2 regions of the Entomomonas moraniae genome follow, and region 1 is predicted to be linked to the other one. Evidence: predicted binding sites of a transcription regulator. Region 1 holds the regulator's gene; the other holds the start of a gene.

What was found. Region 1 encodes sigma-54, which starts transcription at its own class of promoters, with help from an activator protein. Its sites were predicted from a motif close to ANTGGCATNNANNTTGCTNT; they were not measured.
Region 2: DM558_RS11710 (pilin) is a predicted target of sigma-54. The motif match lies at 1,541-1,560, and genes of this name have one in related genera.

The regions. Positions count from the first base shown of each region.
Region 1 is NZ_CP029822.1:23,266-26,672, reverse strand. It holds gene ptsN (PTS IIA-like nitrogen regulatory protein PtsN) at 1-349, opposite strand, end outside; gene hpf (ribosome hibernation-promoting factor, HPF/YfiA family) at 517-804, opposite strand; gene DM558_RS00115 (RNA polymerase factor sigma-54) at 866-2,371, opposite strand; gene DM558_RS00110 (DNA polymerase III subunit chi) at 2,558-2,992, shown strand; gene DM558_RS00105 (alpha-hydroxy acid oxidase) at 2,989-3,407, opposite strand, start outside.
Region 2 is NZ_CP029822.1:2,519,372-2,522,778, reverse strand. It holds gene hemN (oxygen-independent coproporphyrinogen III oxidase) at 1-281, shown strand, start outside; gene fnr (fumarate/nitrate reduction transcriptional regulator Fnr) at 392-1,144, shown strand; gene DM558_RS11710 (pilin) at 1,592-2,050, shown strand; gene trpA (tryptophan synthase subunit alpha) at 2,091-2,891, opposite strand; gene trpB (tryptophan synthase subunit beta) at 2,888-3,407, opposite strand, start outside.

The sequences.
Region 1 (3,407 bases):
GTTGCAAATGTTCATCTGTCGCATTATTAGGAACAACTAATCCAACAAGAATATCAACCAGTTCGTTGTCTATAGCATCAAAATCAATTGGTGTCGTTAATTTCAAAACAACTGCAATAGGTTGTTGGCAATTTTCAATACGACAATGGGGAATAGCCACACCGTTACCAAAACCAGTCGTGCCTAATCGCTCTCTTTCTATTAAATGCTCAAACAAGTTATGAACATCTAATTCATTACAGTTTTCTGCAATTGTCTGAGCAACTAGCTCTAACGCTCTTTTTTTGCTAGTCACATGAGCATTTACTACCACTTGGGATGGCGTTAGTATTTCTTTAAGTTGAATCATAAACAAAAATGATCGCTCAATAAATTTATATAAAAAATTGTCTAATATTTAAATAATTATAACATGTATATCAATCATTAAGTGATGTTGTCTATACAAATAAATTAAGGCCTGATTTCATAATTAATAAATTAATTATGAAATCAGGCCTTACACTCAAAAACTAATTAGTATTTTTGTTGCTTTTCTTTAAACTTAATTAATTGACGGTCTAATTTATCAACTAATGAATCAATAGCTGTATACATGTCAGTATTTTCAGCACTGGCAACTACCTCACCACCGGCTAATAGCAACGTTGCATCTATTTTTTTATTTAACTTCTCAACACCCATAATGACTTGGGCACTAGTTATCTTGTCGAAGTGTCTTTCAAGCCTTGTGAATTTTTCATCAACATAGTTACGTAAAGCTTCTGTAACTTCAAGTTGGTGACCAGTAATGTTAATTTGCATATATTTCTCCTTAACATTTAAAAATACTTACACTCAAAATAAGTATAAGCGACGTTATTTATTATATGAATTGTTTACGTTCACTCGAAGAACCAATGCCCAATGCCTCTCGGTATTTAGCAACTGTTCTTCTCGCCACTTGTACACCTTGCTCCTCCAATAAAGAGGTCAATTTACTATCACTCAAAGGCTTTTTAGAATCCTCTGCAGCAATTAGTTTTTTAATCATAGCGCGAATAGCCGTTGATGAACACTCCCCCCCTTCGGAAGTATTAACATGACTTGAAAAAAAATATTTCAGCTCATAAATACCACGGGGGGTGTACATATATTTTTGAGTTGTTACACGAGAAATAGTCGACTCGTGCATCCCAACTACGTCAGCCACTTCTGATAAAATCAATGGCTTCATCGCTTCTTCGCCATATTCTAAAAAGCCACGCTGATGTTCAACAATTTGTGTTGCAACTTTCATCAGTGTTTCATTACGACTTTGTAAGCTTTTGATAAACCAACGTGCTTCTTGAAGTTGGTTTTTTAAAAATTGATTATCTGATGAATTGTTAGCACGTTGTACATAACTTGCATATTGTGCATTAACACGGAGCTTAGGCATCGCCTCTTGATTAAGCTCAACAATCCAGTGGTCATTATTTTTACGGACAATCACATCAGGGACAATATACTCTGGCTCTTTAGACTCTATCTGACTGCCAGGCTTAGGATTAAGGCATTGTACTAAACCTATCACTTGCCTTAACTCTTCTTCTTTAAGTTTCGTCAACCGCATCAACTTGGTATAATCTTTCGACGCTAAAACATCTAACCAAGTTGTCACAAGCTCTTTTGCCCCTTGATAATAAGTGTGCTCAGTAAACAAGCCATTTAACTGTAGGAGTAAACATTCTTTTAGATCTCGTGCGCCTATCCCCACTGGATCAAACTGCTGAATGTAATGAAGCATCATTTCGACTTCATCAGCCTCAACCTCTAGCGATGCATCCAACCCTTCACAAATATCAGTGATTGACTCTTCTAAATAACCATCTTCATTAATACAATCAATAATATTAATGGCAATTGTTTTATCTCTATCGGTTAATGGGGCTACATTAAGCTGCCATAATAAGTGGGTTTGTAGGGTTTCGCCCTCGGAGGTATACGTTGTAAAATCAGACTCTTCTGAGTCGTTATGAGAAGCTGGCAAACTACTTTGATAAATATCATCCCAATTAGTATCAACGGGGAGCTCTTCAGGAATAACATCAGTTGATGAAACTTGGTTTCTATCGTCAGTGCTTATCGTATTTTCATTGTCATGATTATGATCTTTGAAACTAATTTCTTGGCTCGACGGATTAACCAGTATATTTTCTTCTGCCAATAAGTTGTTATCATCAAACTCCTCACCGGGTTCCTGCTGCTCTAACATAGAGTTAGATTCTAGTATTTCTTGAATTTCTTGTTGTAAATCAACAGTAGACAATTGCAAAAGCCTAATTGCTTGCTGCAACTGGGGTGTCATTGACAGTTGTTGTCCTATCTTTAACGCTAAGGTTGGCTTCATACCCTAATCCATAAACCTCATAATATTAAGCAAATTATATGCCTTAATTTCTATTACTCAAATAATAACACGTCAGAAAAATGAAACAACCTACATCACAAAAATTTGTTTAATGCAGTATTAAAAAATATTGGTTAATATAATAGGTTACATAGCATTTTTATTATAAATTGATGGTAAAGCCCCATGCCAAAAGTAGACTTTTATAACTTACCCACCACGCAAATAGCAGATTGTTTATTATTTAGTTGTAAGTTAATTAATAAGGCATGGCGACAATTAGATAATATTTATATTCTTTGCCAAAACACAGAGCAACGACAACAGATGAATGAATTGCTTTGGCAATTCCAACCCAATAGTTTTATCGCTCATGATCTAGTGGAAGAAAATCCAGAAAGTCCTGTTATTTTAGGCTATGAAGGAGTAGATATTCCATTAACAAGCAATAAGTTACTCGTTAATTTAAGCTTTACCCCCCCCAATAGCTATCAACAGTTTGCTCGAATAGCCGAATTTGTTATTGATGATCCGTTGTTGAAAGATCAAGCACGCGAAAACTATCGATTTTATAAAACAGCTAACTGTTCACTCGATTATCATACACTCACCAAAATCTAGCTCTTCCATAAAAGAGATCGATCAATTTCATACAAGGTACGGCAGCCTGTTAATACCATTGCGGCTTCAAGCTCCGCGCGCAATATGTTTAATAAATGGACAACTCCAACCGCACCAGCAACAGAAAGCGCATAGATATAAGGACGTCCAATCATCACGGCACTCGCTCCTAAAGCTAGCGCTTTTAAAATATCCGTACCACGACGAATACCACTGTCTAATAAAATAGGGACACGTCCTGCCACTTGCTCAGCAATACCGGGTAATAACTCGATGGTTGAAGGTAGTGTATCCAATACACGTCCGCCATGATTAGAAACGATCAAGCCATTAACACCTAAAGTAATGGCCTGTTCAACATCGGCCACCGAAGTAATACCTTTCACAATAATTGGCAATGAGGTAATAGATTTTA
Region 2 (3,407 bases), 840 kb from region 1:
ATGAAGATGACCGAATACGTCGTGCCGTTATTCAGCAGATTATTTGTCATTTTTATTTAGATTTCTCTAAGATAGAGCAACAGTTTGGTATTGATTTTAAATCTTATTTTAGGGAGTTATTTCCTCAATTGCAGGCAATGGCGAAAGATAATCTTTTAGAACTAACAAATGATAAGCTTATAGTACATAATTCAGGCAGATTGCTTGTTCGCTCCGTTTGTATGATGTTTGATAATTATTTAACGCAAGAGATGCCACAAAGGTTTTCACGCGTTATCTAGTAAATAGTGTGATATATTAAATATAAGTTGAAAATAAAATAAATTACTGGTAAAAGTATGCGGTGTTATTATATCTTAGAGTTAAGAATATTTTTAGGATACATCGTATTATGCCAGAAATAGCTAAAGCTAGAACGCCTCTACAGGCTCATTGTAAAGACTGTAGCTTGATTACGTTATGTTTGCCTTTGTCTCTTGAACAAGGTGATATAGATTTATTGGACCAGATAGTGAAGCGAAGCCGTCCAATGAAGCGGGGTGAGTTTTTATTTAATCAAGGAGATAAGTTCTCTTCTGTTTTTGCTGTTAGATCGGGTAGTTTAAAGACTTTTAGTGTAACAGATGAAGGTGAAGAACAAATAACAGGTTTTCATTTGCCGAGTGAAGTCGTTGGAATGTCTGGTATGGATAATGATGTTTATCCAGTTTCTGCTCAAGTTTTAGAAACAACATCTATTTGTGAAATTCCTTTTGATCGGTTAGATGAGCTAGCGGTTAGCTTGCCAACTTTACGTCGTCAGCTTATGCGTATCATGAGTCGGGAGATTCGTGATGATCAACAAATGATGCTTTTACTCTCTAAGAAAACGGCTGATGAGCGTATTGCCACTTTTTTAATTAATCTTTCTGCTCGTTTTCGGGCACGTGGTTATTCTGCTCATCAATTCCGTTTAGCTATGTCACGTAATGAAATAGGTAATTATTTGGGTTTGGCGGTTGAAACAGTTTCTCGTGTTTTTACACGCTTTCAGCAAAATAATTTATTAAAGGCTGAGGGTAAAGAAATTATTATTCTAGATGCGAATAGTCTTTTAGCGTTAGCTGGTGGTAATGGTGAGTTATCAAATTGTAGCGCACAATAATCGGTAATATTTAAAAGAGATGATTAAAATCTCTTTTAAACTGATCAAAAGTGAGTAAAAGCTACTATAATAAATGCAGTCGATGATAGATCATTATTGAAAGTCCTATCATGTCTGATCGATATTGAATGAAATTTTGTAAAGGGTTATTGTATTATTTCGTCAATACTTTTGATGGTATGGTTGAAGGAAATTATATAGTCATCCTTAATATACTATTATTATAATTAGATACGATAAAATCTATTCTAAATTTTAAGAGTTGTATCAGATCACTGACATTTTTTGTCATTTTTCGTCTTATCTTATCATATTAAATTTATTTAAAATATGATGATTATAAAATTATATAAATAAAATCAAGCTGATAAGTATATTCTTTGTTTGGCTTTACTAGTTGGTTTACTTTTTGCTTCCACTAAATTGTGAATACTAAGAGATTAAAGAATGAAAAGGGTTAGTGAGGGTTTTTCATTAATAGAGTTAATGGTTGTTATTACAATTGTTGCAATTTTAGCAGCAGTTGCTATTCCTATGTATCAGGATTATCTAACAAGAGCAAAGTTAGCTGAAGTGTTTACAGTGGCTTCTAGCGTAAAATCTCGTGTTATAGAGTATTATTCAATTAGCCATCAATGTCCTGTTAATACAGGAGGTAATTCTGAGATAGCCCCTACTGATTATGCAACAGCAATTATTCAAGAAATTAATGTTGTTAGCACCAGCGGTGGATGTGATATTAATGTGAAAATTAAGCAAGATGCAGCATTGGCTTCTGAGGTTAGAGGTAAAACAATCAGTTTGCAATTAGTGCCTGCTAATATATCAGGTGCTTTCGCTTGGACATGTACAAGCGATATGTCATCAAATAATATAGGACGGTATTTACCAAAGGTATGTAATTAAATGATTTGCCATATTTAGCCCTCTTTATAGAGGGCTTTTTTTATTTTTTTATTGCGTTAGATAAATCACTACATAGTGATAACACATCATTAATGGCAGTTTGATCTGTTTCTGCTTTTTCAATAAGATTGACAAACGCAGAACCTACTACGACACCATCAGCTAATTTTGCTATATTTCTTGCTTGCTCTGTGGTTTTGATACCAAAGCCTACACAGATAGGGAGTGATGTATGTCGATGGAGTCTTTTGATAGCCTCGCCGATTTGTTCATTAGTTGCACTTCCCGCTCCTGTAATTCCTGCGACAGAAACGTAGTAAACAAATCCTGAACTATTACTTAGTACTCTTGGAAGACGTTGATCATCAGTAGTGGGGGTCGCAAGGCGAATAAAGTCGATACCTTCATTTTGTGCATATACACAAAGATCTGTATCATGTTCAGCTGGTAGATCAACAATAATCAATCCATCGACACCAGCTTGTTTAGCTGCTTTGGTAAAATTTTCTGCCCCAAAATGGTGGATGGGATTAAAATAACCCATTAAAACGATAGGCGTATGTTGGTTACTTTGTCTAAAAGTAGTTACCATTTCTAATGTTTTTAATAAGGTTTGTCCATTTTTTAAAGCGCGTAGTGATGCTTTTTGAATGGTGGGCCCATCTGCCATAGGATCAGTAAAAGGCATTCCTAATTCGATAATATCAGCACCTGCATCTGGTAGTTTTTGCAGTAAACTAAGTGATATTTGATAGTTTGGATCACCTGCAGTGATAAAAGTAATCAGAGCAGTTTGCTTTTTTTCTTTAAGCTTTATAAAACAGTTAGCAATACGGCTCATAATTGATGTTCCTTAATATAATTCATAACAGTTTGCATGTCTTTATCTCCACGCCCAGAGATATTTACGACCATTAAATGATCTTTAGGTAAGTTAGGCGCACGCTTAATTGCCTCTGCTAACGCATGAGCTGACTCAAGAGCAGGGATAATCCCTTCTTGGCGACAACAAATTTGAAAAGCATCCATGGCTTCATCATCATTGATGGCTACATATTCTGCACGTTTTATTTCATGTAACCACGAGTGCTCTGGACCTATTCCTGGATAGTCTAACCCAGCGGAGATTGAGTGAGCATCGATGATCTGTCCATCGTTATCTTGTAGTAAATAAGTACGGTTACCGTGTAGCACCCCTGGTGCTCCACCTGTTAGGCTAGCCGCATGTTTATTTGTTTTTACCCCGTGACCACCTGCTTCTACCCCGATCAATTGGACAAACTGGTCATCAATAAAAGGATAAAATATACCTATAGCATTGGAACCACCACCAACGCAGGCAATAACACTATCAGGA